Regions from separate parts of the Streptomyces sp. NPDC093225 genome, predicted to be linked through region 2. Evidence: riboswitches for the same ligand, from Rfam matches in the RefSeq annotation. Region 2 holds a riboswitch; each other region holds the start of a gene.
What was found. A riboswitch is a leader RNA that binds a small molecule or an ion and turns the genes downstream of it on or off. The one in region 2 is predicted to bind thiamine pyrophosphate.
Positions count from the first base shown of each region.

Region 1: it holds a riboswitch for thiamine pyrophosphate, as region 2 does, so the genes downstream of both, thiO (glycine oxidase ThiO) here and thiC (phosphomethylpyrimidine synthase ThiC) in region 2, are expected to answer to the same signal.
Region 3: it holds a riboswitch for thiamine pyrophosphate, as region 2 does, so the genes downstream of both, ACIQCH_RS22025 (thiamine ABC transporter substrate binding subunit) here and thiC (phosphomethylpyrimidine synthase ThiC) in region 2, are expected to answer to the same signal.

Region 1 covers NZ_JBIVNX010000009.1:30,565-42,426, reverse strand. The annotation lists gene ACIQCH_RS11005 (SAV_6107 family HEPN domain-containing protein) at 1-371, shown strand, start outside; gene ACIQCH_RS11000 (methyltransferase domain-containing protein) at 521-1,285, shown strand; gene ACIQCH_RS10995 (DUF3040 domain-containing protein) at 1,534-1,935, shown strand; gene ACIQCH_RS10990 (DUF4126 domain-containing protein) at 2,055-2,693, shown strand; gene ACIQCH_RS10985 (phytoene desaturase family protein) at 2,703-4,196, shown strand; gene ACIQCH_RS10980 (hypothetical protein) at 4,293-5,321, opposite strand; gene metF (methylenetetrahydrofolate reductase [NAD(P)H]) at 5,361-6,275, opposite strand; gene thiE (thiamine phosphate synthase) at 6,461-7,114, opposite strand; gene ACIQCH_RS10965 (Rv2175c family DNA-binding protein) at 7,219-7,584, opposite strand; gene ACIQCH_RS10960 (NAD(P)/FAD-dependent oxidoreductase) at 7,789-9,069, opposite strand; TPP riboswitch at 9,658-9,770, shown strand; gene thiO (glycine oxidase ThiO) at 9,768-11,057, shown strand; gene thiS (sulfur carrier protein ThiS) at 11,054-11,254, shown strand; gene ACIQCH_RS10945 (thiazole synthase) at 11,260-11,862, shown strand, end outside.
Region 2 covers NZ_JBIVNX010000003.1:201,644-207,688, forward strand. The annotation lists gene ACIQCH_RS04975 (recombinase family protein) at 1-396, shown strand, start outside; gene thiC (phosphomethylpyrimidine synthase ThiC) at 515-2,305, opposite strand; TPP riboswitch at 2,299-2,454, opposite strand; gene ACIQCH_RS04985 (YibE/F family protein) at 2,528-3,967, shown strand; gene ACIQCH_RS04990 (SsgA family sporulation/cell division regulator) at 4,075-4,530, opposite strand; gene ACIQCH_RS04995 (IclR family transcriptional regulator) at 4,628-5,398, opposite strand; gene ACIQCH_RS05000 (DUF5326 family protein) at 5,700-5,918, opposite strand.
Region 3 covers NZ_JBIVNX010000024.1:28,856-40,717, forward strand. The annotation lists gene rpsB (30S ribosomal protein S2) at 1-49, shown strand, start outside; gene tsf (translation elongation factor Ts) at 182-1,018, shown strand; gene pyrH (UMP kinase) at 1,173-1,955, shown strand; gene frr (ribosome recycling factor) at 2,008-2,565, shown strand; gene ACIQCH_RS22015 (phosphatidate cytidylyltransferase) at 2,565-3,641, shown strand; gene rlmN (23S rRNA (adenine(2503)-C(2))-methyltransferase RlmN) at 3,716-4,828, shown strand; TPP riboswitch at 4,849-4,958, shown strand; gene ACIQCH_RS22025 (thiamine ABC transporter substrate binding subunit) at 5,036-6,142, shown strand; gene ACIQCH_RS22030 (ABC transporter permease) at 6,235-7,848, shown strand; gene ACIQCH_RS22035 (ABC transporter ATP-binding protein) at 7,848-8,879, shown strand; gene ACIQCH_RS22040 (hypothetical protein) at 8,901-9,827, opposite strand; gene ACIQCH_RS22045 (LOG family protein) at 9,916-11,010, opposite strand; gene ACIQCH_RS22050 (hypothetical protein) at 11,037-11,862, opposite strand, start outside.

The sequences.
Region 1 (11,862 bases), on a different contig from region 2:
TGACCGAGGCCGCCGGCCTCGCCGTACCGAACGAGCGCTATGCCACCGCCCACCTCGCCGCACTGCGCGCCGCGGCCGCCGTGCTCGCCGCCCGGGCCCGTCCGGAGCCACCGAGCGCCCGGCGCCGGCCCCGGATCCGCAGCGCCTGGGAACTGCTGCCCCAGATCGCGCCCGAGCTGACCGAGTGGAGCGCCCTGTTCGCCTCGGGGGCGGCCAGGCGCGCCCGCGCCGAGGCCGGCATACAGGGGGCGGCCACCGGACGGCAGGCGGACGACCTGCTGCGCGAGGTCGCCATGTTCCTGCGCATCGTGGAGCGGCTGCTGGCCCTTCCGCCGGTGCTGCCGCCACCCCGACCGGAGCCCCTCGACTGAGGGTCGGTGGAGCCGGGACGGAGACCGCGCCCGGAACGAGCGGACGCGGGATTGGGCTGCCCGGCTCCGGGAGGCAATAGGGTGGATCACGCACCTGACCATTGCCAGCCCGCCGCCCGCGGCGGTTCCGCGCCGAGGAGTCATCAGCCGTGTCGGACACCACCCGCCCCCGCGCCTCCCTCCGCACCGCCGTGGTGTGGGAGGTCCTCAAGGAGGTTCTGGACCACCGCGCCAAGGCCACCGGGCGGGACGTCCTGGACGTGCTCGACACGGGCGGCGGCACGGGCAAGTTCGCCGTGCCCGTCGCCCGGCTCGGCCACCGGGTCACCGTGGTCGATCCCAGCCCGAACGCCCTCTTCGGGCTGGAGCGGCGGGTCACCGAGGAGGGCGTCGCCCACCTGGTGACCGGCGTGCAGGGCGACGCCCAGGGCCTGCTGGACGTCGTCGAGCGCGGGGCGTACGACGTGGTGCTCTGCCACGGGGCGCTCGAGTACGTGGACGACCCGGCCGAGGGCGTGTCCAACGCCGTCGCCGCGCTGCGCCCGGGCGGCACGCTCAGCCTGCTCGCCGCGGGCCTGGGCGGAGCGGTGCTCGCGCGCGCCCTGGCCGGGCACTTCACGGAGGCCCGCACCGCCCTGACCGACCCGGCCGGCCGGTGGGGCGCGGGCGACCCGGTGCCCCGCCGCTTCACCGCCGACCAGCTCACCGAGCTGGTCGGGGGCGCGGGCCTGGAGGTGGGCCCGGTGCACGGCGTGCGGGTCTTCGCCGACCTGGTCCCCGGCGTGCTCGTGGACACCGAGCCGGGCGCGGTCGAGGCCCTGCTGCGGCTCGAGGAGGCCGCGGCGGAGCTGCCCGCGTTCCACGCCGTGGCCACCCAGCTCCACGTGCTCGGCCGGAAGCCCGACGCGGCCTGATCTGCGGCGGGTCGGACCGGGTGGGCCGCAGCCCCTCCGTTCCGGCCGCCGTCACCGTATGATCGGGATACACCGTCCGGCATGGCCGGCCGGGCGTTGGGGAATAAGCGCCACAACGACCGCCCGGGCGACGGTACGGTTTGTCGAACCTGGCGCAGAGGGGCGGGTTTCACGGGGGCAATTCCCTGCTTATCCTGAAGGGGACCCCCGGTCGCCACCCCCGCGACCGACGGATGAGGAGGACTCCCGTGCCGCTCTCGGAGCACGAGCAGAGAATGCTCGAGCAGATGGAGCGAGCGCTGTACGCCGAAGATCCCAAGTTCGCGTCGGCGCTTGAGGGAAGCGGGCTGCGCACGTACACCCGACGACGGGTCTACCAGGCAGTCGCAGGCTTTCTGGTGGGTATCGCGCTCCTCATGACCGGAATGGTCGAGCAGAGCCTGCTGTGGGTCAGTGTGGTGGGGTTCCTCGTCATGCTGGGCTGCGCGGTGCTCGCGATCACCGGCTGGCGCAAGGCACCCAAACCCGGCGAGCAGGCCGCACCCGGCGCCGCCGGTGGCCACGCCCGGGGCCACAACCGACAGAAGCGGTCGGTCATGGACCGCATCGAACAGCGCTGGCAGAAGCGCCGCGACGAGCAGGGCCACTGAGCCCAGGGGCCACGGCCCCGTGAGCAGACGTGCACGAGGGGGTGCCGCCCGGGCGGGCGGCACCCCCTCGTCGTCCCGGTTTTCCGGTCGGCGCGGAGCCGCTGCGGCATGATGACCGGATGAGTGTGCTCCCTCTGGTCTTCACCAGCGGCTGGGCCAGCGGGATCAACGCCTACGCCGTGATCCTCCTGCTCGGTGTCTTCGGCCGGGCCGGGCTGACCGATGACGTGCCCGCCTCGCTCCAGCGCACCGACGTCCTGGTCGTGGCCGGGGTGCTCTTCCTCTGCGAGGCGGTCGCCGACAAGATCCCGTACGTGGACTCGGCCTGGGACGCGGTGCACACCGTGATCCGGCCGGTCGCCGGCGGCGTGGTGGGCGCGCTGCTGGCCGGGCAGAGCGGCTCCCTGACGGACCTCGCGGCCGGAGCCGTGGGCGGCACCACCGCGCTGGCCAGCCATTTCGTCAAGGCCGGCACGAGAATGGCGGTCAACACCTCCCCCGAGCCGGTCAGCAACATCGTCATCAGCACCGCCGAGGACCTGGGCGTCGCCGCGATCGTCACCTTCGCGATGTTCAACCCGCAGGCGGCCGCGGTGGTCGCCGCCGTGCTCCTGCTGTCCGGCCTGGTCGTGCTGGTCTACCTCTGGACCAGGATCCGCCGCTTCCTGCGCCGTCGGGCGCAGCACCGCGAGGAGAAACGGCTGGCCGCCCTCTCGGCCGGCGGCCCGCCGGACGGGGCCCGCCACCAGGGCCGATAGGGTCGGGCCATGGCAAGGATTGCGGTGATCGGCGCCGGGATGGGCGCCATGGCGGCGGCCGCCCGACTGGCCGTGGCGGGCCACCGGGTGACGGTGTACGAACGCGGGGAGACGTACGGCGGCTCCCTCGGGCGCCACGAGCGCGACGGCTTCGCCTTCGACACCGGCCCGGGACTCCTCCTGCTGCCCGCCGTCTACCGCGACCTCTTCGTCAAGACCGGCAAGCGGCCCCTGGAAAGCTGCGTCGACATGGCCCAGGTGGACCCCGCGGTCCGCCACGTCCTGGCCGACGGCCGCACGCTCACGCTGCCGGCCGTCTCGCGCGGCGGCGTGGCCGCGGCCCTCGACGACGCCTTCGGCCCGGGCGCGGGCGAGCGCTGGGCGGCCCTGCTCAACCGGGCCCGGGACGCCTGGGACGCCACCCGGCGCCCGCTGCTGGAGGAGCCGCTGCGCGCCGACTGGCAGGTGCTGGGCCGCGACCCCTACCCGGCCCTGCGCAAGAGCGGCCTGCTGCGCCGCCGCCCGCCGACGCTGGCCGAGGTGGCCGACCGCGAGCTCGGCGGACCGGCCGCCGCACTGCTGACCAGCCGCGTGCTGGAGCACGGGCTCGACCCGCGCACCGCGCCGGCGGCCGCGACTGTACTGCCGTACATGGAGCAGACCTTCGGCGGCTGGTACGTGCGCGGGGGCCTGCGGGCCCTCGCGACGGCGGTGTACGAGCGGTGCCTGGAGCGGCGGGTCGGGTTCGTCTTCGGCGCCGAGGTCACGGGCGTCCCGGTGCGGGACGGCCGGGCGGCGGGCGTCGAGCTGGCCGACGGCACGGTCGCCGAGGCCGACGAGGTGGTCTGCGGAGCGGACCCGCGGACGCTGGAGTGGCTCCTGCCGGACGCCGCCCCGTGGCCCGTCGGAGCCAAGGAACCGCGGACGGGGGCGCCCAGCCGCTTCACCCTGCTGCTCGCCCTGCGCGGGGAGCGTCCCGCGGACACCGTCCACCGGACCGTCGTGCACTCCCCCGACCCGGCCGCCGAGGCGGACGCGTTCCGGGGCGAGCACACCGGCCGGCCCACGGTGACGGTGCTGCGTCCGGACGACGCCACGACCCGGCCCGACGCGGACCACGAGGCGGTGACCGCGACGGCCGTGGTGGCCCCTCAGGGCGTCCTGGACTGGACGGACGCGGATCTGGTGGCCCGGTACGCGGAACGGGTGCTGGAGGCCGTGGAACGGGCCGTCCCGGGGCTGCGGTCCCGGCTGCTGTGGCACGGGGCCCGGACGCCGCTGGACGTGGCGGGCGACACCGGCGCGGTCGGGGGCGGCGTGCCCGCGCCCGCACTGGCCGGGGCCACGGAGCTGCTGTACCCGGCGAACACCACCGCCGTGGCCGGCCTGCACCTCGCCGGGGGCTGGACCCACCCCGGCGGCGGACTGGCCCATGCGGGCATGTCCGGCGCGCTGGTGGCCGGGCTGGTCACCGAGGGCTCCGCCTTCCGCGGGTCCCAGTAGGCCGGGCGCGGTGGGCCCCGGCGCGGGCGTGGTGGGTCCGGGCGCGGCAAGAGGGCGGAGCGGCGGCGGCCGTCCGTCGGGGTGCGGGAGGTCGGTTCAGTAGCGGTACTGCTCGTACTCGCCGTTCGGCGCCTGGTACGGGTACGCCTGCGGCTGGTCCTCGGGGTACGGCTGGGCGACGTCGCGCTGCTGCGGGACCCACGACCCGCCGGACGGGGCCTCCGGCGCGTACTGGTGCTGCCCGGTGTACGGGTCCGCGTAGGCCGGGTAGGCGTCCTGGCCCGTGCCGTAGCCGTAGTCGTACGCCGCGTAGGCCCCGGGGTCGGGCTGGGCCGACAGCGCGCCGGTGCCGATGTAGGGGTCGGAGTAGGCGGCGTACGTCTGCTGCTCGCCGGCGCCGTAGCCGTAGCCGGTCGCGTAGCCGGGGTCCTGGTAGGCGGCGGCCTGGCCGTACGGGTCCGGGGCGGCGGGGGCCTGGGGGGCGTAGTAGTTCGGGTCGGAGTAGTCGGCACCGGGGTAGCCGGAGCCGTCGTAGCCCGGGCCGGCCTCGTAGCCCGGGGCGGTCTCGTAGCCCGTGGGGGCGTAGCCGTCCGCGGTGGTGCCGTAGCCGGAGCCCGCCGGGTCGTAGGCGCCGGCCGGGTCGTCCGTACGGGGCTCGAAGACGGAGGCGTCGGAGGCCTCGACGGGGTCGTCGGCCGGGTCCAGGGCGTCCATCAAGGCCGTCCCGGCGTCCTGCACGTCGCCGTCGGGGCCGTACGCCGACCCGTACTCGAGGTCGGAGACCTCCAGCACCGGCTCCGTACGTCGGGCGCCCGCCCCACCGCGGCGCCGGCCGCGGCGGCCCTGCTCGACCTCGGGTTCGGCGTCCCGCTTGGTGCCCAGCGCCCAGCCCGCGACGAAGCCGCGCCGGAAGGAGAGCGTGACCAGGGTCTGGCCGACCGCGAACGCGGTGGCGCCCACGGCGATGACGACGACCGAACCCAGCAGGACGCCGACGACCACGCCCAGGAACCCGGCGAACGCGAGCACGCGCCAGCGCAGGCGCGCCTTGTACTGGAGCAGCACCTCCGCCAGCAGCCACAGCGCGACAATGCCGAACGCGATGTAGAGGACCGTCCAGCCCATGCATGGCCCCTCTCGGTACGGCCGCGCGGGTACGGCCGGTCAGGGCCGCTGGTGCAGGCCCAGATTCTCGTAGATCTCGAGGGTCGCCGTGGAGTTGTTGAGCGTGATGAAGTGCAGTCCGGGGACACCCTCGGCCAGCAGCCGCGCGCAGAACTCCGTGGCGAACTCGATGCCAATGGAGCGTACAGCGGCCGGATCGTCCTTGACGGCGAGCATGCGCTCTTTCACGTCCGCGGGGAAGACCGCGTTGCTCAGCTGGGGCAGCCGGTCGAGCTGCTTGATGCCCACAACTGGCATGCACTCGGGGATGATCGGGGTGTCGCAACCGGCCTTCTCGACCCGGTCCCGCAACCGCAGGTAACTCTCCGGATCGAAAAACATCTGCGTGATCGCATAATCGGCACCTGCGCGGCACTTGTCCACGAAGTGCCGGATGTCCGTGTCCCAGTCGTCGGAGCGGGGGTGCAGCTCGGGGAAGGCCGCGACGCCGACGCAGAAATCGCCGGACTCCTTCAGCAGGCGGACGAGGTCGGCCGCATAGTGGACGCCCTCGGGGTGCGCCACCCACTCGCCCATCGGGTCGCCCGGCGGGTCACCGCGCAGGGCCAGCATGTTGCGGATGCCCGCGTCCGCGAACTGCCCGATGACGTGGCGCAGCTCGGCGATCGAGTGGTCGACCGCGGTCAGGTGGGCGACCGGGGTCAGCGTCGTGTCGGCCGCGATGTCCTGGGTGGCCTTGACCGTGCCGCCGCGGGTCGAGCCGCCGGCCCCGTACGTCACGGAGACGAAGCTGGGGGACACGGCCTCGATGCGGCGCAGCGCGTTCCACAGGTTCCGCTCGCCCTTCTCGGTCTTCGGCGCCCAGAACTCGAACGAGTACGAGGTGCCGGACGCGAGCATGTCGCGGACGGTGCGTGCACGGTCCGACCTGGTGGAAGCGGTGCCAAGGGCCATAACGGCAGATTAGACAAGGTCCAGGGAGGGCCCAAGGACCGTCCATATCCCGGACACGTTTTTGGACACCTTGTGTCGGTCCCTGCGGCCACAAGGAGCACACGGGCCTCCTGTCGTCACATCAGACACGTGACGCATCGCGAGGTACGTGAGGCGCGTGAGACGCGAGAGGCGCGTGAGCCGTGTCAGGCGAGGCGGGCGCGGACCCGCTTCGCGAGGTCGGCGGCGGCGGCACCGGGGTCGTCCGCCTCGGTGATCGCCCGTACGACGACCACGCGGGAGGCGCCGGCGTCGAGCACCTCGTCCAGGTTCCCGGCGTCGATGCCGCCGATGGCGAACCAGGGCCGGTCCTGGCCGAGGGAGGCGGCGTAGCGCACGAGGTCGAGGCCGGGGGCGTAGCGGCCGGGCTTGGTGGGGGTGGGCCAGCAGGGGCCGGTGCAGAAGTAGTCGACGCCCGGCTCGGCGGCGGCCGCGGCCACCTCGCCCTCGGCGTGGCAGGAGCGGCCGATCAGCACCCCTTCGCCGAGGATCGCGCGGGCGGCCGGCACCGGGATGTCGCCCTGGCCCAGGTGGAGGACGTCGGAACCGATGGCGTGCGCGACGTCGGCCCGGTCGTTGACGGCGACGAGCCTGCCGTGCCGGCGTGCGGCCTCGGCGAACACCTGGAGGTGCTCCAGCTCCTCGGCGGCCTCCATGCCCTTGTCGCGCAGCTGCACGATGTCGACCCCGGCGGCGAGGACGGCGTCGAGGAACTCGGGCAGGTCGCCCTGGCGCTTGCGCGCGTCCGTGCAGAGGTAGAGCCGGGCGTCGGCGAGGGCTGCGCGGGCGTCGACAGGCATGGAGGTACCCCCCGTGGTGAGCGGTGCGCAGGGCCCGGACGGGTCCTGCGCACCGCGTGGCGGATCAGGTGTTCAGCTGGTCAGCTGGTCGGCTGGTCGGCAGGTCAGACGGCGAGCGCCTGGGCGCGGCGCTTGACCTCCGTGCCGCGATTCTCGCTCAGGGCCTGCGCCGGGGTGCCCGGCAGGGTCTCGTCCGGCGTGAAGAGCCACTCGAGCATCTCCTCGTCGGTGAAGCCGTCGTCCCGCAGCAGGGTGAGGGTGCCGGCGAGGCCCTTCACCACCTTGTCGCCGTCGATGAAGGCGGCCGGCACCTGGAGGGCGCGGTTCTCGCCGCGGCGGACGGCGATCAGCTGACCGTCCTTGACGAGCTGGCGGACCCGGGTCACCTCCACGTCCAGCATTTCGGCGATGTCGGGGAGGTAGAGCCACTCGGGGACGAGAGCATCGATCTTCGTGTCAATCTCGGTCACGGGACAAGCCTGCCATCCCGGACCGACAGTCGGTACCCGGGCCGTCCGGACGGGGGCTTGGGCGAGGGGTACGGGGTGACGGATGCGGGTGACGGGCGACGGACCCGGCACCCGGGATCTCGGGGTGGGATGCCGGGTGCCGCGTGACGGGTGACGGGTGGGGTGTGGGTGTCGGGTCGGGTGGGGTGCGGGCGTCGGGTGCCGTCAGACCGCGGCGGACTTCAGCGCGACGGCGGGGTCCGCGACCTTGGCCGGATCCAGTCGGGTGCCGGCCTCGATGAGCTTGCGCCCCTGGGCCAGGTCCCGCGGCCGTCCGACGGAGAGCACGGCGGCCGGTACGTCGCCGCGCAGCCACACGACCGCCCACGCGTCCTCGGCCGGATCGCCGCGCCACACCAGTGTGTCGCTGTCGGAGTGGTGGCCGGCGTACTGGACGAAGCGCCCGAACTGCTCCGACCAGAAGTACGGCACCGGGTCGTAGACGGGCCCGTCCCCACCCGGGCCGGCGAGGACGTTCGCGGCCAGCGTCCGGGGACCCTGCAGGGCGTTGTCCCAGTGGTGGACGAGCAGCCGCTCGCCGTAGCGGGCCGAGGGGAACGAGGCGCAGTCCCCCACCGCGAACACCCCGGGCACCGAGGTGGCCAGGCGGGCGTCGGTGGTGACGGAGCCGTCCGGGCCGAGTTCGACACCGGAGCCGGCCAGCCAGGCGGTGGCGGGCCGGGCGCCGATGCCGACGACGACCGCGCCGGCGGGCAGCCGGGTGCCGTCGGCGAGCAGGACCGCGCCGGGGCCGCCGGCAGCACGGGGCTCCCCCGGGCGGGCGGGCTCGGCGGGCTCGATCTTCTCGACGCGGGAGCCGGTGAGCAGCCGGACGCCGATCTGCTCGTACCAGGCGGCCATCGGGGCGGCCACCTCGGCCGGCAGCGCACCGGCCAGCGGGCGGTCGGCGGCCTCGACGACGGTGACGGCGCAGCCGGCCTCGCGGGCGGCGGTGGCGAACTCGGCCCCGATCCAGCCCGCCCCGACCACGACGATGTCGTGCTGCTCGGCGAGCACGGGCTTCAGGCGGGCGGCGTCGTCGAGGGTGCGCAGCAGGTGGACGCCGGGGACGCCGGCGCTGCCGGGCAGGGTGACCGGCTCGGCACCGGTGGCGACGACCAGGACGTCGTACGGGACCGGGCCCGCCTCGGTGTCGACCTCGCGGTCGCCGGCGCGCAGACCGGTGACGGCCACGCCGAGGCGCAGGTCGATGCGCAGGGCCTCGAAGTCGATCTCGAAGGCGGAGTCCTCGGCCTTGCCGAGGAGGACGGCCTTGGAGAGCGGGGGGCGGTCGTAGGGCTGGTGGGGCTCCGCGCCGAGGAGGGTGACCGGGGCGGTCCAGCCCTGCTCGCGCAGGGCGACCGCCGTCTGCACTCCGGCCATGCCCGCTCCGACGATGACGACGCCGTACGTCGTCTCCCGCGTCTGGTTGCTCTGATCGCTCACACCTCCACCCTAACCACCTGACTGTTCGTCAGTAACCCTGCTATGGGGGCTTCCCGACCTGGTCCGGCGCAGATCCGGTGCGTGTCCGGCGCCCGTCCGGTGCCTGTCCGGCCGGGTTCGGTCGATCCTCCGGTTTTGGTGCGGGTGCTCTGCGGCCGGGCTGGAGGATCCTCTGGTGCCGGGGTGGGTGGGTGAGTGAGTTGTGCGTGGGTGAGGCGGGTGGGTGGTGAGGCGGGTGGGTGGAGGCCTGGGTTCGGCGCGCCTGCATGGGGCCGCCCCGTGGTGTGTGGGTCCCCTCGGCGCTTGACGGGGGTGGCCTGCAGGCCCTGCGGCAGGCCCACCCCTGGGGCTTCGGGGCCTTCGGCCCTGGCCTGCGGCCACCCCAGGCCCGGGCCTGCCTCCGGTCCAGCCTGCCCCCCTGTCAAGCGCCTTCCCCACACACCACGGGGCGGCACTCTCTGGGTCGGTTACCCCGGGTGTGCGGGGTCCGGGACGGCTCCCGCATCGGGGTAACGGGGGGCGCACCGGGGGCGGCCGCGCGACCGGGCGGCCTTACCCGTCCTCCTGGGCGGGGGTTAGTCTGACGGCCGTACCTATCGCGGGAGCCCGGGCGCACCGGGCTGAGAGGGAGGCTGGCCGGCCTCCGACCGTCCGAACCTGATCCGGGTCATGCCGGCGAAGGGAGGGGCTGGAAGCCCATGCACGCACCCACGCGCGCTGACACGACGGACTCGGCCGGGGCGGGGGTCGACGTCCTCGTCATCGGCGGCGGGATCATCGGGCTCGTCACCGCCTGGCGGGCCGCCCGGCGCGGCCTGCGCACCGCACTCGTCGACCCCTCGCCCGGTGGCGGGGCGGCCCAGGTCGCGGCCGGCATGTTGGCCGCCGTCACCGAACTGCACTACGGCGAGGAGACCCTGCTGGGGCTCAACCTCGCCTCCGCCCGCCGCTACCCGGACTTCGCGGCCGAACTGGCCGAGGACAGCGGTGGCATGGACATCGGCTTCCGGGCCTGCGGCACCCTCGCCGTCGCGCTCGACGCCGACGACCGCGCCCACCTGCGCGAACTCCACGCCCTGCAGCGGCGCTGCGGCCTGGAGTCCGAGTGGCTCACCGGGCGCGAGTGCCGCCGCCTGGAGCCGATGCTGGCCCCCGGTGTCCGCGGCGGCCTGCGCGTGGACGGCGACCACCAGGTCGACCCGCGCCGGCTGGCGGCCGCCCTCGTCGCCGCCTGCGACCGGGCCGGGGTGGTCTTCCACCGCACGACGGCCGAGCGGCTCACCGTCACCGGCGACCGGGCCGCCGGCGCGCTGCTCGACGACGGTACGGACGTCACGGCCGGCCAGGTGGTCCTGGCGGCCGGCAGTCTCAGCGGCCGACTGGCCGGGCTGCCCCCGGAGGTCGTGCCGCCGGTCCGGCCGGTGAAGGGGCAGGTGCTGCGGCTGCGCGTGCCGCCGGCGTACGCGCCCTTCCTGACCCGGACCGTACGGGCGGTCGTCCGCGGCAGCCACGTCTACCTCGTCCCGCGCGAGAACGGCGAGCTGGTCATCGGCGCCACCACCGAGGAGCTCGGCTGGGACACGACCGTCACCGCGGGCGGGGTGTACGAACTCCTGCGGGACGCCCACGAGCTGGTGCCCGGCCTGACCGAACTCCCCCTGATCGAGACCCGGGCGGGACTGCGCCCGGGCTCCCCCGACAACGCCCCGCTGCTGGGGCCCACCGCGCTGCCCGGGCTGCACCTGGCCACGGGGCACTACCGCAACGGCGTCCTGCTGACGCCGGTCACCGGTGACGTGATGGCGGAGCTGCTGACCACCGGCGAACTGCCGGAGGCGGCCCGGCCGTTCAGTCCGCGCCGGTTCGCCGGCCCCGGTACGGCCGCGTCGGCGGTTCCGCCGGCCGCCGGTCCGGCCCGGTCGGCCGGGCCCGAAGCACCCGTGGCGCCGAGCGCCGCACCCACCGCACGTCAGGAGTCCTTCGCATGACCGTGTCCGTCAACGGCGAGCCGCGCGAGGTCGCGGCGGGGACCACGCTGGACGTCCTGGTCGCCACCCTGACCTCGGCGCACTCCGGGGTGGCCGCCGCCGTCAACGAAACCGTCGTGCCGCGGGGGCAGTGGCCGGCGACCGCGCTCGGCGAGGGCGACCGTGTCGAGGTGCTGACCGCGGTGCAGGGAGGGTGAGCGCGATGTCCTTCGATCCTTCCGGGTTCTCCGCCGCCGCCGGATCCTCGGGCCCTTCCGTTCCGCCGGATCCCGTCGACGCCGTCGAGGCCTCCGTTCCGTCCGACCCGTTCGTGCTCGGCGGGCGGGAGTTCTCCTCGCGCCTGATCATGGGCACCGGGGGCGCACCGAGCCTGGACGTCCTGGAGCGGGCGTTGCTGGCCTCCGGTACGCAGCTCACGACCGTCGCGATGCGACGGCTGGACCCCTCGGTGCAGGGCTCGGTGCTGTCGGTGCTCGACCGGCTGAAGATCCAGGTGCTGCCGAACACCGCCGGCTGCTACACCGCGGGCGAGGCGGTGCTCACCGCCCGGCTGGCCCGGGAGGCGCTGGGTACGGACTGGATCAAGCTGGAGGTCGTGGCCGACGAGCGGACGCTGCTGCCCGACGGGGTCGAACTGCTCGACGCCGCCGAGACGCTGGTGGACGACGGGTTCACGGTCCTGCCGTACACGAACGACGACCCGGTGCTGGCGCGCAAGCTGGAGGACGTGGGGTGCGCGGCGATCATGCCGCTCGGGTCACCGATCGGGTCGGGGCTCGGGATCCGCAACCCGCACAACTTCCAG
Region 2 (6,045 bases):
AAGCTGGAACGCCAGGCCGCCGCAGCCGCGAAGGACATACCGGAGTGGGGCCGCGCTGATGAACTGGAGCAAGCCCTGAAGCGCCGCCGCGAACTGGAGCGCCGCTGGCAGGCCGGCGAGGTCGAGGACGACATCTTCTACCGCAACCTCCCGGGCCTGGACGTCCGGGTCAAGGAGCTGCGAGCGGAGCAGGCCAAGCACCTGGCCCTGAAGGCCGCTGCCGAGGAGGCGACGGACGACGTGGCCACGGCGTGGGAGTCCCGCACGCTCACCCAGAAGCGGGCGCTCGTCAAGAAGACCCTGACCACGGTCATCGCAAAGCCCGGCGGCAAGACCGGTCGGGCGAAGTTCGACGTGGAACTCCTCACGCCGGTATGGACTAGCTCCGCCGAATAAGTCCTACGACCGGATCTCCCCCATTCGCTGAAGCCGAACTTCGGCGAATGGGGGAACGGGAGGGACCCGCAACTCCCCCCACGGGTCGCGGGCCCCTCCCGTTGTTCCCGGTACGGGGTCAGTCGGCCAGCGGCAGATAGATCCGGCCACCGGAGGCGGCGAACTCCGCCGACTTCTTGAGCATGCCGTCGGCGATCTCGTCATCCGACGCGGCAGGCTCGTCGCCGCCGAACTGCTCAGTGATGCTTCTGCTGATCTTCATCGAGCAGAACTTCGGACCGCACATGGAGCAGAAGTGCGCGGTCTTGGCCGGCTCGGCGGGCAGCGTCTCGTCGTGGAACTCGCGCGCCGTGTCGGGGTCCAGGGCCAGGTTGAACTGGTCCTCCCAGCGGAACTCGAAGCGCGCGTCCGACAGCGCGTCGTCCCACTCCTGCGCCCCCGGGTGGCCCTTGGCCAGGTCCGCCGCGTGCGCCGCGATCTTGTACGTGATGACGCCGGTCTTGACGTCGTCGCGGTTGGGCAGGCCCAGGTGCTCCTTGGGCGTCACGTAGCAGAGCATCGCCGTGCCCCACCAGGCGATCATGGCGGCGCCGATGCCCGAGGTGATGTGGTCGTACGCCGGGGCGACGTCCGTGGTCAGCGGGCCGAGCGTGTAGAACGGCGCCTCCTCGCAGATCTCCTGCTGGAGGTCGATGTTCTCCTTGATCTTGTGCATCGGGACGTGGCCCGGGCCCTCGATCATGGTCTGCACGTTGTGCCGCTTGGCGATGGTGTTCAGCTCGCCCAGGGTCCGCAGCTCGGCGAACTGCGCGTCGTCGTTGGCGTCCGCGATGGAGCCCGGCCGCAGGCCGTCGCCCAGCGAGTACGTGACGTCGTACGCGGCGAGGATCTCGCAGAGCTCCTCGAAGTTCGTGTAGAGGAAGTTCTCCTCGTGGTGCGCCAGGCACCAGGCCGCCATGATCGAGCCGCCGCGCGAGACGATGCCGGTCTTGCGGCGGGCGGTGAGCGGCACGTACCGGAGCAGCACGCCGGCGTGCACCGTCATGTAGTCGACGCCCTGCTCGGCCTGCTCGATGACGGTGTCCTTGTAGATCTCCCAGGTCAGGTCCTCGGCCCTGCCGTCGACCTTCTCCAGGGCCTGGTACAGGGGCACCGTGCCGATCGGGACGGGGGAGTTGCGCAGCACCCACTCGCGGGTGGTGTGGATGTTGCGGCCGGTGGAGAGGTCCATGACGGTGTCGGCGCCCCAGCGGGTAGCCCACGTCATCTTCTCCACCTCCTCCTCGATGGAGGAGGTGACGGCGGAGTTGCCGATGTTGGCGTTCACCTTCACCAGGAACTTCTTGCCGATGATCATCGGCTCGATCTCCGGGTGGTTGACGTTCGCCGGGAGTACCGCGCGGCCCGCGGCGATCTCCTCGCGCACCACCTCGGGGGAGACGTTCTCGCGGATCGCGACGTACTCCATCTCCGGGGTGATCTCGCCGCGGCGGGCGTACGCGAGCTGCGTGACGGCCTGGCCGTCACGCCCGCGGCGCGGCAGCCGCGGGCGGCCGGGGAAGACGGCGTCGAGGTTCTTGAGGCCACCGCGCGGCGAGGTGTGCTTGATGCCGTCGTCCTCGGGGCGCACGGGGCGGCCCGCGTACTCCTCGGTGTCGCCGCGGCCGATGATCCAGTTCTCGCGGAGCGGGGCCAGGCCGCGGCGGACGTCGGTGTCGATGGTGGGGTCGGTGTACGGACCGGACGTGTCGTAGAGCGTGACGTCCTTGCCGTTGGTGAGGTGGACCTGGCGGACGGGCACACGGAGGTCGGGGCGGGAGCCCGCGACGTAACCCTTGTGCCAGCCCGGCTGGCGCTCGCTCCCGCCGTCCTGGCTGGTGGCAGGCGTGCGTGCATCCTGAATGGTCATGAGACCTATCTCCCTACGCCGGCATTACCCGGTAACAGGTTCGGCGGTCGGCGCAGCCTCCTCCCGTACGTGTCGTGCGTCCACATCGACGCGCGTACGGTGATCAGCGCCCTCTCAGCCCGGTGCTCCGAGCTCCCGCGTTGTGCAAAGGTGCCCCCACGCTAGCGTCATCCGTGGCGCGCTGAACAGTGGGCCCCCTCCATCTCTTGCGATGATCTGCCGGTGACGACCTCGCCCCAGCACCCCGCAGAGCACGACCGTGCCGCCCCCCACGGCGGCCACGGGTACGTCCCCGGCCCCGGCCGCACCCATGGGGACGACGGTCACGGGCAGGCGTCCGGGCGCGACCACGAGCATGCGCACGGGCACGGGCACGGGCATGCACACGGGCACGGCCCGGCCGCCCCGGGCTCGCTGCACCTGCGCAAGGTGATCGCCGCCGTGCTGATCCCGTTCGCCGTGGCGGTGGTCGCCGGGCTGGTCGTCCTGTGGCCGGGCGGCACCCCCGCCCACGAGCGCACCGGCGTCGGCTTCGACCGGCAGACGCAGCAGGGCCGGGTGGTCGCGTTCCAGCGGGTGGACTGCAAGGAGGTCAACGCCGCCCAGGTCCCGGTGGGCGGGGACACCGCCGGCCGGCCGGGCAGCGGTGCGGCGCGGTCGCGGACGGGGCAGTGCGCGAAGGCGACGGTGGAGGTGCGGACCGGCCCCGACAAGGGCCGGAAGTTCGTGGAGGTCGTCCAGCCCGGCGCACCGCGCCAGTTGGAGGACGGTCAGGAGGTCGTCGTCGCGTACGCCCCGGACGCCCCCCGCGACCTGCAGTACTCGGTGGTCGACGTGAACCGGAAGCTGCCGCTCGCCCTGTTGGCGGGCATCTTCGCGGCGGCCGTGGTGCTGGTCGGGCGGATGCGGGGCGTCACCGCCCTCGTCGCGCTGGTGGTGAGCTTCGGCGTGCTGACGCTGTTCATCCTGCCCGCCATCCTGCAGGGTTCGAACCCGCTGGTCGTCGCGGTGGTCGGGGCGAGCGCGATCATGCTGATCGCGTTGTACATGTGCCACGGGCTGACCGCCCGCACCTCCGTGGCGGTGCTCGGCACGCTGGTCTCGCTGCTGCTGATCGGGCTGCTCGGCTCGGTGTTCATCGACTGGGCGTTCCTGAGCGGCAACACGGACGACAACACCGGCCTGATCCACGGCCTGTACCCGGACATCGACATGAGCGGCCTACTGCTGGCCGGCGTGCTCATCGGATCCCTGGGCGTGCTCGACGACGTGACGGTCACCCAGACCTCGGCCGTGTGGGAACTGCACCAGGCCGACCCGCGGATGGGGCCGCGGGCGCTGTACCGGGCCGCCATCCGGATCGGCCGGGACCACATCGCCTCGGTGGTCAACACCCTCGTGCTGGCGTACGCGGGTGCGGCCCTCCCGCTGCTCCTGCTGTTCTCGGTGGCGCAGAGCAGCATGGGAGCGGTGGCCAACAGCGAACTGGTCGCCGAGGAGATCGTCCGCACCCTGGTCGGCTCGATCGGACTGGTCGCCTCGGTGCCGGTGACCACGGCACTGGCCGCGCTGGTGGTCTCCGCCGACCGGCCGGGATCCCCGGCCGCCGCGCCGGCCGGGAGGCCGGGGCGCGGCGGGCGGGGACGCCGGCGCAAGCGCTAGCGGGCGGCGGCCGGCCGTCAGGGCCGGCGGGCGCGTCCGCGGGACGAGCGGCGCGGGCGCACGGAGGCTCGGAGTTCTCCGCGGGCCGCGCGGCGGCGGGGCTCGGGTCAGCCCGCGTTCCGCTGGTTCTGCTGGGTCTGCGCCTCGGCGAGGATCCGGCCGAGGGCCTCGTCGAGGTTCTCCTCGAAGTCGCCGAGGTTGCGCTCCTGACCGAGCGGCACCAGCCGGTCGGTCCGGTCGAGGAACGCCACCAGGGGAGCGGCGCTCGCCCGGAACAGGGCGCGGTCAGCACCGACCTGGAGCCGGATGTGGACGTCGGACAGCTCGTCCGGGTCGGTGGGCGCGATGTGCACATCGCCGTCGCCGCACGGCTTGTTGATCCCGTCGAGCAGGAGCTCCCGGCCGAACGCCCAGGTCACGGGCGCGTCTCCGGGGAGGTGGAAGGTCAGACGGACCGCGTACGGATCGCGTGCGTCGTACCGGAGCTCCACCGGGATCCGGAACGAGAGCTCCTCGGAAACGAGGAAGCTCATCATGACCTCTGCCTGTACCGACTCGCGCATTGCCTACCCCGCTGTTGTGGAAGTGGCCAGGAATGACCCCCCAGGACCCCCTTGACAAGGGTGGTGCACCCGCTTGCAGATCACAAGGAGTGAGTTTTCAGATACTGATAGAGAACGAGAGCGAGCTCAACAGCGCGCCTACTTCACTCCGTAGCCGATCAACCACATAGAGCAACCGGTCCTGTTGGTGCAAGGGGAGTGAAATCGCCATGGTCGCAGCCGCGTCACCTGCGGTGATGGGGATCGCGGCGCAGACCGTGCCCAGCGCGTACTCCTGACGCTCGATCGCGGGTTCCATTCGCCCCATGGAAGCGATCCGTTGTTCGAGGGCGCGTTGGTCACGCACCGTATACGGCGTGACGGCCTCGACGGGGTGGCTCGCGTAGTACGCGCGCCGGGTCTCGGCGTCGAGCTGGCCGAGCAGGCACTGGCCGATGGCGTGCGCGTGGCCGGTCGCACGGAAGTCGGCCCATTCCTCGACGGCGGGGAGCGCCGGGCTGTCGGACACGCCCACGACCTCGATCTCGCCCTCGCGGAACACCGCGAAATAGATGGGCGCCCCGACCACGTCCCGGAAGTGCGCGAGGGAGTCGAGGATCATGCTGCGACGTTTCTGCTGCAACCCCCCACCGGCCAGGCGTCCCGCCGCGGCACCCAGGACGAACACCCCGCCCTCCCGGCGGAGGTAGCCCTCGTGGGTCAGGGTGCGCAGCAGGTGGTAGGCCGTGGGGAGCGGCAGGCCGGCTTCGCGCGCCAGCTGCTTCGCCGGAGCGCCGTCACTGTGGGACCCCGCGGCCTCCAGCAGTCTCAGCGCCCTCTGCACCGAGCCGATCAGCGTCGGAACGACGGTGTTGTGCACCGAAGACAAGACTCACCCCCAGGCGTGGCGGCGGGCGGTGGGGGCCCGCCTGCGGGGGCCGCCCCCGCAGCGGCCGCACTCCTGGGGGCCTCCACGCGGTGGCGTGGTCCTGGAAAACCCTGGTCAGAGCGGTGATACCGGCCACGCGGTCCCAGGGACGGCATAGATTGCCACTGTATCCACCGATTCCTGGGACACGGGTGGTCGAGCGCTCCTTCTTCCCTCATGCGGGCTAACCGCCGCACGGGGTGAGCGCCGCTCGTGCGCCCCTCGCGCGCCTTTCACCCGCCTCGACCGGACCCGTGCCGCTCTACCAGTCGCCGTGGGACGACTTCGTACCCGCGCCGGTGAACTTGCGGACCACGAAGATCAGACCGCCCACCAGGGCGACGAACAGCAGGGCCTTGAAGACGAAGGAGATGAGGGCGCCCAGGAAGGCCGTGATGACCCCGCCGAAGACCATGAGTGCGAGCAGCGGGACCGCCACCCACTTAACCCACCAGGGCATGCCTGCGAATATCTCCCGGATGCCGTCCATTTCCTCAACCTCTTCCTGTCTTGTCGCTTCCTGCCTTCGATGCTAGGAGGCGGAAAGGAAGAACGGAGGCGGGGAAAGCCCTTGGACTCCCCTGATCCGCCCCCTAGGGGTCGGACCC
Region 3 (11,862 bases), on a different contig from region 2:
CGAGGCCCCGGCTGCCGAGGCTCCGGCCGCCGACGCCGAGCAGGCCTGACCCACTGAGGGAGCCCGTCGTTCACGCGCCGGGCACTCACAGCACGGACGATGACGGCGGGGGAGGGCGCCACAAGCGCCTCCCCCGCCGTTGACCCGTAGATCTACGACTTCGAGAGAGAATCACAGACTCATGGCGAACTACACCGCCGCTGACGTCAAGAAGCTCCGCGAGCTCACCGGCGCCGGCATGATGGACTGCAAGAAGGCCCTGGACGAGGCCGACGGCAGCGTCGACAAGGCCGTCGAGGCGCTGCGCATCAAGGGCCAGAAGGGCGTCGCCAAGCGCGAGGGCCGCTCTGCCGAGAACGGTGCCGTCGTGTCCCTCATCGCCGACGACAACACCTCCGGTGTCCTGGTCGAGCTGAAGTGCGAGACGGACTTCGTCGCCAAGGGTGACAAGTTCCAGTCCGTCGCCGCCGACCTGGCCAAGCACGTGGCCGCCACGTCCCCGGCGGACATCGAGGCGCTGCTCGCGTCCGAGATCGAGGCCGGCAAGACCGTCCAGGCCTTCGTCGACGAGGCCAACGCCAACCTCGGCGAGAAGATCGTCCTGGACCGCTTCGCGCAGTTCGCCGACGGCTTCGTCTTCTCCTACATGCACCGCACCATGCCCGACCTGCCGCCGCAGATCGGTGTCCTGGTCGAGCTGGACAAGGCCGACGCCGACCTGGCCAAGGGCATCGCGCAGCACATCGCCGCGTTCGCGCCGAAGTACCTCGCCAAGGAGGACGTGCCGGCCGAGGTCGTCGAGACCGAGCGCCGCGTCGCCGAGGAGACCACCCGCGCCGAGGGCAAGCCCGAGGCCGCCCTGCCGAAGATCGTCGAGGGTCGCCTCAACGGCTTCTTCAAGGACGCCACGCTGCTCGGCCAGGCGTACGCGCTCGACAACAAGAAGTCCGTCGAGCAGGTCCTCAAGGACGCCGGTGTCACCCTGAAGCGCTTCGCCCGCATCAAGGTCGGCATCTGAGTCCGTAACCCACGGACCCCGGACCCCGGTAGGGTCTGAAGCAGTCGCCCGTTCGCGCGGGACGACCGCAGATCTGACGAGGAGGCCATTGCCGCACAGGGAACCGCAAGGACCCCGGCAATGGCCTTCTTCGTATGTGCACGAGGAGATCTCCATGAATCAGGGCGTGGACACCCACACCGCTTCCGACGACAAGAGCGACCACGACAAGAAGGGCCGCGGCCGCTTCCTCCTGAAGCTGTCGGGTGAGGCCTTCTCCGGCGGCGGGGGCCTGGGCGTCGACCCCGACGTCGTGCACGCGATCGCTCGCGAGATCGCGGGCGTCGTCCGGGACGGCGCCGAGATCGCCGTGGTCATCGGCGGCGGCAACTTCTTCCGCGGCGCCGAGCTGCAGCAGCGCGGCATGGACCGTGCCCGCTCCGACTACATGGGCATGCTCGGCACGGTCATGAACTGCCTGGCCCTCCAGGACTTCCTGGAGAAGGAGGGCATCGACTCGCGCGTCCAGACGGCCATCACCATGGGCCAGGTCGCCGAGCCGTACATCCCGCTGCGCGCCGTGCGCCACCTGGAGAAGGGCCGCGTCGTGATCTTCGGCGCCGGTATGGGCATGCCCTACTTCTCCACCGACACCACGGCCGCCCAGCGTGCCCTCGAGATCGACGCCGAGGCCCTGCTCATGGGCAAGAACGGCGTGGACGGCGTCTACGACTCGGACCCCAAGGCGAACCCGGACGCGGTCAAGTTCGACGCGCTCGAGTACGGCGAGGTCATCACCCGTGACCTCAAGGTCGCCGACGCCACCGCCATCACGCTGTGCCGTGACAACAAGCTGCCGATCCTCGTCTTCGAGCTGCTCGCGGAGGGGAATATCGCGCGCGCCGTCAAGGGTGAGAAGATCGGCACGCTCGTGAGCGACCAGGGCGACCGGGCCTGAGCGGGCCCGCCCCCCGCCTGAACCATCCACTCAAGACATGCAGGAGCACGTGGTGATCGAAGAAATCCTCCTCGAGGCCGAGGAGAAGATGGAGAAGGCCGTCGTGGTCGCCAAGGAGGACTTCGCCGCGATCCGCACCGGCCGTGCGCACCCGGCGATGTTCAACAAGATCGTGGCGGACTACTACGGTGCCATCACGCCCATCAACCAGCTCGCGTCCTTCTCGGTGCCCGAGCCGCGCATGGCCGTGGTGACCCCGTTCGACAAGAGCGCCCTGCGCAACATCGAGCAGGCCATCCGCGACTCCGACCTCGGCGTCAACCCGAGCAACGACGGCAACATCATTCGCGTGGTGTTCCCCGAGCTGACCGAGGAGCGCCGCCGCGAGTACATCAAGGTCGCCAAGGGCAAGGCCGAGGACTCGAAGGTCTCCATCCGCTCCGTGCGCCGCAAGGCCAAGGAAGCCCTCGACAAGCTGGTCAAGGACAAGGAGACCGGCGAGGACGAGGTCCGCCGCGCCGAGAAGGAGCTCGACGACACCACCGCGAAGTACGTCGCGCAGGTCGACGAGCTGCTCAAGCACAAGGAAGCCGAGCTCCTCGAGGTCTGATGAACGACTCTCCCTGGGGGGCGGAGCCGGTTCCGGCGGGTCCCGCATACGATGTGTACGTAGGCCAGCAGACTCGGCCCATGCCCATCGTGCCCGACGCCGCCGGATCAGACTTCGATGACCGGGAAGCACGCGAGAGGGGGGCCGCTCCGGGAAGCGGCCCCCTGTTCCGCGACGAGACGCCGCCGCAGGAGCCCATGCCCAGCCCCCCGCCTCCGCCGTCGCAGGCACCGCAGGACACCCCCCAGCCCCCGCAGAAGAAGCGGGCCGGGCGGGACCTGCGCGCCGCCATAGGGGTCGGCGTCGGCCTCGGCGCCGTGATCGTCGCCTCGCTGTTCATCGTCAAGGCCGTCTTCGTCGGGGTCATCGCCGTCGCCGTGGTCGTCGGCCTGTGGGAGCTCACCTCCCGCCTCGAAGAGCGCAAGGCCATCAAAGCCCCGCTGGTGCCGCTCGCGGTCGGTGGGGCGGCGATGGTCGTCGCCGGGTACGTGCGCGGCGCCGAGGGCGCCTGGGTCGCGATGGCCCTCACCGCCCTCGCGGTGCTCGTGTGGCGGATGACGGAGCCTCCGGAGGGATACCTCAAGGACGTCACGGCGGGCGTGTTCGCCGCGTTCTACGTGCCCTTCCTCGCCACGTTCGTGGCGCTGCTGCTGACCGCCGACGACGGCCCGCAGCGGGTGATCACCTTCCTGCTGCTCACCGTGGTGAGCGACACGGGTGCGTACGCGGTCGGCTGGCGGTTCGGCAAGCACAAGCTGGCCCCCCGCATCAGCCCCGGCAAGACCCGCGAGGGCCTGGCCGGTGCGGTGGCCTTCGCGATGGCCGCGGGCGCGCTGTGCATGCAGTACCTGATCGACGGCGGCAGCTGGTGGCAGGGCCTGGTCCTGGGCCTCGCGGTCGCGGTCAGCGCCACCCTCGGCGACCTGGGCGAGTCCATGATCAAGCGGGACCTGGGCATCAAGGACATGGGCACGCTGCTGCCGGGCCACGGCGGCATCATGGACCGGCTGGACTCGCTGCTGCCGACCGCGCCGGTCGTGTGGCTGCTGCTGGCTCTGTTCGTCGGCACGGGCTGAAGCCCGGGGCCGGTTACTCTGGAAAGGCGCGCCGCTCGTGCGGCGCGCCTTTCGTCGTACGAGGAGTACCTGCCATGGCCCGCCCCGCTCCCGGAGAGCTCACCTTCGTCGCGCCCAAGGGAGCGAAGAAGCCGCCCCGGCACCTGGCCGACATGTCGCCGGCCGAGCGGAAGGAGGCGGTCGCCGCGATCGGCGAGAAGCCGTTCCGCGCCAAGCAGCTCTCCCAGCACTACTTCGCCCGCTACGCGCACGACCCGGCCGAGTGGACCGACATCCCGGCCGGCTCGCGCGAGAAGCTGCGCGAGGCCCTGCTGCCCGACCTGATGTCGGTCGTCCGGCACATCTCCTGCGACGACGACACCACCCGCAAGACCCTATGGCGCCTGCACGACGGCACGCTCGTCGAGTCCGTCCTCATGCGCTACCCCGACCGGGTCACGATGTGCATCTCGTCCCAGGCGGGCTGCGGCATGAACTGCCCGTTCTGCGCCACCGGCCAGGCGGGCCTGGACCGCAACCTGTCCACCGCCGAGATCGTCCACCAGATCGTCGACGGCATGCGCGCCCTGCGCGACGGCGAGGTCCCCGGTGGCCCGGCCCGGCTGTCGAACATCGTCTTCATGGGCATGGGCGAGCCGCTGGCGAACTACAACCGCGTCGTCGGCGCCATCCGCCGGCTGACCGACCCCGAGCCCGACGGCCTGGGCCTGTCCCAGCGCGGCATCACCGTCTCCACCGTCGGCCTCGTCCCGGCGATGCTCCGGTTCGCCGACGAGGGCTTCAAGTGCCGGCTCGCCGTCTCGCTGCACGCCCCCGACGACGAGCTGCGCGACACCCTCGTGCCCGTGAACACCCGCTGGAAGGTCCGCGAGGTCCTCGACGCGGCCTGGACGTACGCCGAGAAGTCCGGCCGCCGCGTCTCCATCGAGTACGCCCTGATCCGCGACATCAACGACCAGGCCTGGCGGGGCGACCTCCTCGGCCGCCTCCTCAAGGGCAAGCGGGTGCACGTCAACCTCATCCCGCTCAACCCGACCCCGGGTTCCAAGTGGACCGCCTCCCGCCCCGAGGACGAGCGGGCCTTCGTCGAGGCGATCGCCGCCCACGGCGTGCCGGTCACGGTGCGCGACACCCGTGGCCAGGAGATCGACGGAGCGTGCGGACAGCTCGCCGCGAGCGAGCGGTAGTCTGACTCCCGTACATCTGCATATTCCGACAGGGGAGCGCCACAGCGCTGAGAGTGCGGCACCGTCACGCCGCAGACCCTCTGAACCTCGCCCGGGTCATTCCGGGTAGGGAGTTCGGTCACCACTCGAGCTGTTGCGCCCTGCTCCGGCGTCCGCTCCACGAGCGCCGGGGCAGGGCCGCGTCTTCTCCTGGTCACTCCAGGAGGAATGTTTCACGTGAACACCAAGAAGATGGCGGGCGCCGCGCTCGTCGCGGCCCTCGGCTTGTCCACGCTGGCCGCCTGTGGCGGTGGCGACGGCAAGGACGAGGGCGGCTCGGCCAGCTCCGGACCGCAGTCCAAGACCGTCACGGTCGTCTCCCACGACTCCTTCACCTACACCCCCGCGGTGCTGAAGGAGTTCGAGAAGCAGTCCGGCTACACCGTCAAGGTCCTCAAGAGCGGCGACGCGGGCGCGGCCCTCAACCAGGAGATCCTGACCAAGGGCTCGCCGCGCGGCGACGTGTTCTTCGGCGTCGACAACACGCTGCTCTCGCGCGCCCTCGACAACGGCCTGTTCACCCCGTACGAGGCCAAGGGCCTGGCCGGCGTCCCCGAGCAGTACCAGCTCGACAAGGAGCACCGGGTCACCCCGATCGACTCCGGCGACATCTGCGTCAACTACGACAAGAAGTACTTCGCCGACAAGAAGATCGCCCCGCCGCAGAGCCTCGACGACCTGGTCAAGCCGGAGTACAAGAACCTGCTGGTCACCGAGAACGCGGCCACCTCCTCCCCGGGCCTGGGCTTCCTGCTCGCCTCCGTCGGCAAGTACGGCGACGAGGGCTGGAAGGACTACTGGAGCAAGCTCAAGGCCAACGGCGTCGAGGTCGTCGACGGCTGGGAGCAGGCCTACAACGAGCGCTTCTCCGGCTCCGCCGGGGGCAAGAAGGCCAAGGGCGACCGGCCGCTGGTCGTCTCGTACGCCTCCTCCCCGCCGGCCGAGGTGCTGTTCTCGGAGCCGCAGCCGGCCGTGGCGCCCACCGGTGTCGCCACCGGCACCTGCTTCCGCCAGGTCGAGTTCGCGGGCCTGCTCAAGGGCGCGAAGAACGAGGCGGGCGGCAAGGCGCTGCTGGACTTCCTGATCAGCAAGAAGTTCCAGGAGGACATGCCGCTCCAGATGTTCGTCAACCCCGTCGTCAAGGACGCGAAGCTGCCGGAGGTCTTCACGAAGCACGGGGTGGTGATCGACAAGCCGTGGACCGTCGCCCCGGACCAGATCGCCAAGAACCGTGAGCAGTGGGTCCGGGCATGGTCCTCGCTCGTCCTGAAGTAGGACCCGGAGCAGGCACGGGAACGGTCCCGGGCACGGACCGGAGGGAGCGCGTGCGCCCCTCCGGCCGTGCCGCCGCCGTGCGGCTCGGCCTCATGGCCGTGCCGCTGGCGTTCTTCGGCCTCTTCTTCGCCTACCCCGTGGCGGCGATCGTCGGCCGCGGGATCAAGACCGACGACGGCTGGCAGTTCGGCCGGATCGGCGAGGTGATCACCCGGCCCGACATCGTCGACGTGCTGTGGTTCACCACCTGGCAGGCGCTCGCGTCCACGGCGCTCACGCTGCTGCTCGCGCTCCCCGGCGCGTACGTGTTCGCGCGCTTCGACTTCCCCGGCAAGCAGGTGCTGCGCGCCGTGGTGACCGTCCCGTTCGTCCTGCCGACGGTGGTCGTCGGCTCCGCCTTCCTGGCGCTGGTGGGTCGGGGCGGGCTGTTGGACGAGCTGTGGGGCGTACGACTGGACACGACCGTGTGGGCGATCCTGCTCGCCCACGTCTTCTTCAATTACGCCGTGGTCGTCCGTACCGTCGGCGGCCTGTGGGCGCAACTGGACCCGCGTCAGGAGGAGGCCGCCCGGGTGCTCGGCGCCGGCCGGTTCGCCGCCTGGCGGCGGGTGACGCTGCCCGCGCTGGCACCGGCCGTGGCGGCCGCCGCGCTGATGGTCTTCCTCTTCACCTTCACCTCCTTCGGCGTCGTGCAGATCCTCGGCGGTCCGGCGTACGCCACCCTCGAGGTCGAGGTCTACCGGCAGACCGCGCAGTTGCTGGACCTGCCGACGGCCGCGGTGCTCACCCTGGTGCAGTTCGCCGCGGTGGGCGTGATCCTCGGTGTGCACTCCTGGACCGTGCGCCGACGCGAGACCGCGCTGCGGCTGGTCGACCCGGACCGGACGGCCCACCGGCCGCGCGGGACCGGGCAGTGGGCGCTGCTGGGCTGCGTGCTCCTGTCCGTCGCCCTGCTCATCGCCGTACCGCTGGGCGTGCTGGTGGAACGGTCCTTCGACGCCCCTGGCGGGTACGGCCTCGACTTCTACCGGGAGCTCGGGTCCGCCGACGGGGGCACGTTCCTGGTGCCGCCGCTGGAGGCGATCTGGAACTCGCTGGAGTACGCCCTCGCCGCCACCGCGATCGCCGTGGGCGTCGGGGGCCTGGCCGCGGCCGCCCTCACCCGGCGCGGCGGGCGGCTGGTGCGCGGCTTCGACGCCCTGCTGATGCTGCCGCTGGGCGTGTCCGCGGTGACCGTGGGGTTCGGCTTCCTGATCACGCTGGACGAGCCGCCGCTGGACCTGCGGACCTCGTGGATCCTGGTGCCGCTGGCCCAGGCGCTGGTCGGCGTGCCGTTCGTGGTGCGCACGATGCTGCCGGTGCTGCGTGCCGTGGACGGCCGGCTGCGGGAGGCGGCCGCGGTGCTCGGGGCCTCGCCGCTGCGGGCCTGGCGCGAGGTGGACCTGCCGCTGGTGCGGCGGGCGCTGCTGATCGCGGCCGGGTTCGCGTTCGCCGTCTCGCTCGGCGAGTTCGGGGCGACCGTGTTCATCGCCCGGCCCGACCGGCCGACGCTGCCCGTGGCGGTGGCGCGGCTGCTGGGGCGGGCAGGGGAGCTCAACTACGGGCAGGCGATGGCCCTGAGCACGATTCTGATGGTGGTGTGCGCCGTGTCGCTGCTCGTCCTGGAGCGGCTGCGGCCCGAGCGGTCCGGATCGGGGGACTTCTGATGACGCTGCTGGAACTGGACGGGGTGTCCGTCCGCTTCGGAGCGCGGACCGTGCTCGACGCCGTCGAGCTGTCCGTGGCCGAGCACGAGATCGTGTGCGTACTGGGGCCCAGCGGCAGCGGCAAGTCCACGCTGCTGCGGGTGGTGGCCGGCCTGCAGCCGGCCGCCGCCGGGCGGGTCCGGCTCGCGGGGGCCGACCAGGCCGGGGTGCCGGTGCACAAGCGGGGGGTGGGCCTGATGTTCCAGGACCACCAGCTGTTCCCGCAGCGGGACGTGGCCGGGAACGTGGCTTTCGGGTTGCGGATGCGCGGGGCCGGGCGCGCGGAGCAGCAGGCCCGGGTGGCGGAGCTGCTGGAGCTGGTGGGGCTGCCGGGCGCGGGGCGACGGTCCGTGGCGGCCCTGTCGGGCGGTGAGCAGCAGCGGGTGGCGCTGGCCCGGGCGCTGGCGCCGCGGCCGCGGCTGCTGATGCTCGACGAGCCGCTGGGGCAGCTCGACCGGGGGCTGCGGGAGCGGCTCGTGGTGGAGCTGCGCGAGCTGTTCCACCGGCTCGGTACGACGGTGCTGGCCGTCACGCACGACCAGGGCGAGGCCTTCGCGCTCGCCGACCGGGTCGTGGTGATGCGGGACGGCCGGATCGCGCAGGCCGGCACCCCGCTGGAGGTCTGGCAGCGGCCGGCCTCGGAGTTCGTGGCGCGCTTCCTCGGCTTCGACAACGTGGTGCCGGCGACGGTGAGCGGGCTCGCGGCCGACACGCCGTGGGGCAAGATCCCGGTGCCGGAGGGGACCGGCGAGGGTGAGTTCCGGGTGCTCGTGCGGCCCACCGGGGTGCGGCTGGTGCCGGTTGCGGAGGGGCTGCCGTGCGAGGTCGTGTCGCGGACCTTCCGCGGTACGCACGTGGCGCTCGTGCTGCGGCCGCGGGCGGGTGGGCCCGTGCTGGAGGCCGAGTGCGACCTGTTGCTCGCGCCCGAGGTCGGGGTCGTGACCGGGGTCGCCTTCGATCCCTCCGAGGTGGTCGCCCTCCGCGAGGCGTAGTCCGTGCGGCCGTGGTCCGGATCAGCCTCGGACCGGGGTCGGTGGGGCCGGGGTGGGGGTCGGGAGCGGGGCGGGGGTGGTGGGGGCCGGGTCGTGGTTGCCGTACCAGGCGACGGCCACCGCGCCGGCCACGGCGAGGAGGAAGCCGAGGACGGCGAGCCAGGCGAGGCCGGGGCGGGAGGCGTCGCCCAGCCAGAGGACGCCGATGGCGCCCGGGAGGACCGTCTCGCCGACGACCAGCGCGGCCGTGGCCCCGTTGACCGATCCGAGCTGCAGGGCGACCGTGTGCAGGTACATGCCGCCGACCCCGGCGATGACGATGGCGTACAGGGCCGGGTCGGTCAGGACGGTGGTGACGTCGAACGGGTCGACGCCGTCGAGGATGCGGACGCCGACGCCGAGCGCGCCGAAGCCGAGGCCCGACAGCAGGCCGGCCAGGATCGCGGCCCGGGGGCCCAGGAGGCGTACGGCGACCGTACCGCCGAGCATCAGCGCGACCGTGACGGCCAGCAGCCACCAGTGCGTCGCGGAAGCGGCGTGGTGGCCGCCCTCGTGGCCGGCAGCGGTGGCGAGCATGACGAGCGCCCCGCACACGACGCCGATCGAGGCCCATTCCCTGCGGGTGAGGCGGATGCCCAGCAGCTTCACGCTCAGGACCGCGGTGATCACCAGGTTGGCGCTGATGACGGTCTGGGACAGGAAGAGGGGCAGCAGCCGGGCTGCCAGGGCGCCCAGGCCGAAGCCGACGAAGTCCAGCACCGTGCCGAGGATGAACTCCCAGGTCAGCGCGGCCTTGGCGGTGGACGACAGGTTCGGGCCGCCGTGCTGGGTCAGACCCGTGGGGTCCGGCTCGGCACCGGCGGCCCGGCGGGAGCCCACCGCTTGCAGGACCGATCCGGTGCCGTAGCAGATCGAGGCCGCGATGGCGGTCAGCAGGCCTATGAGCACGAGGGGCTCCGTTCACGTCTGGCAGGTTTCGCGTACTCCTGGCAGACGTGGGTTCGGGTCCGGAGGTTGCCTGGGCCGGCCGGTCAGGTCACGAGGAGAGCCGGGCCAGGGCGTCGGGGACCTCGTCGACGGACTCGACCAGGGCGATGCGGGTCTCCATGGCGCGGTCGCGGGCCAGGGCCTGGAGCAGGGGCCAGGCCGGCAGGTGCTCGGTCCAGTGGGCGCGGTCGACCAGCACCATCGGGGTCGGCTCGCCGCGCGACCCGTAGTAGTTGGGGGTCGCGTTGTCGAAGATCTCCTGGACAGTGCCGGCCGCGCCCGGGAGGTACACCACTCCGGCGGTGGAACGGGCCAGCAGTCCGTCCTCGCGGGTGGCGTTGGCGAAGTACTTCGCGATTCCGCCGGCGAAGGCGTTCGGCGGCTCGTGCCCGTAGAACCAGGTCGGGATGCCGATCGAGTCCCCGCCGCCCGGCCAGCGCTCGCGCACCGCGAAGGCCGCCTCCGCCCAGTCGGTGACCGAGGGCGTGAAGGAGGGGGCCTTGGCGAGCAGGTCGAGCGCCTCGGGCAGCGCGCCGTCATCGAACGGGGCCAGGTACGCGCCCAGGTTCGCGGCCTCCATCGCACCCGGCCCGCCACCGGTCGCCACGGTCAGCCCGGTCCGGGCCAGCGCCCGGCCCAGCCGGGCGGCGCCGGCGTACGCGGCGCCGCCGCGGTCCATCGAGTGGCCGCCCATCACGCCCACGACCGGGGCACCGGCGAGGTGCTCGTCGAGGGCGTCGGAGATCGCGTCGTCGTGGATCGACCGGAGCATCGACGAGAGGACGTCGCCGTCGGCCCTGCTGTGCTGGAACCAGGCGTACGCAAGGGCGTCGGGCGTGGCGTCGTAGCCGTCCCGGTCGAGGCCGGCGAAGAGCTCCTCCGGCGTGTAGAGCAGCCCGCGGTACGGGTCGAACGGCAGGTCGGGCACCGGGGGGAACACCAGCGCACCGTCGGCCCGCACCTTGGCGGAGGCGTCCGGTTCCATCGGGCAACCGAGGAACACCGCGGCGGAGGTGTCGGCGGCCAGCAGGGCGAAGGTGCGCTCCATCAGGTTCACCGACTGGATCCGGTACCCGCTCAGTGAACCCCGGGCGACGACCTGGTCGAACTCGGCGAGGGTCTCGATCTCGATGTCATGGGACATCCCGTCACCCTAAGGGCCGAGGTCGGCTACCCGGCCAGTGCCCTCCGGGTCAGCTCCGCCACACCCCACACCACGGGTCCGCACACCGCCGGCAGGACCGCGGCCCGCAGCAGAGCCGCCGAGCGCAGCACCGCGGCCGGTGTGCCCAGGTCGAGGAGGGTCTCGCGGGTGGCCGCCCGGGTCTGCCGCGACTCGACCGCCGCCGTCAGGAGTGCGCCGAGCGCGCAGAGGACCGCCAGCGCCACCGCGCCGCCGGCGGCCGGTCCGACCGGTACGGGCCCGCCGTCCGCCGCGGCCGCGGCCACGGCCCAGGCGGCGACGGCGACGAGCACCCCGAGGGGCCGGCCGACGCGCCCCGCCTCCTCCTGCAGGCCCCGCCCGGCGAGCAGGCGTACGGCGCCGGGGCGGACGAACTGGAGGAGCGCGCCGCAACCCTGGACGAGGGCCGGCCCGGCCAGCGCCAGGCCGACGGTCGTCAGGGCCCAGCCGGGCAGCCGGCCCGCCGTGCCGCCGCCGGCGTACGCCAGGACGGCGAGCCCGCAGGCGAAGGCGGCGACACCCCACGGCAGCCCCTCGTGCGGGGCCCGTGTCGTGCGGGTGCGGACCGACAGGGCGGTCGCGCCGGCGGCGGCGAGCGGTGCCAGGGCGAGCAGGGTGAGGGCGGCCGCCACGGGGAGGTGGTGGCCGGCGCGGAGCGCGTCGGCGGCGGCGCCGTCGAAGGGGAGGCCGGTCAGGTCGCCGCGCAGGTGGAGGAAGAGGGCGAGGGCGAGCGCACTGCCCAGCGCGCAGGCGATGGCGGCGGACAGCGCGGCGACGCGGATCAGGCGGACGGGGCCGAACCCCACGGCATCG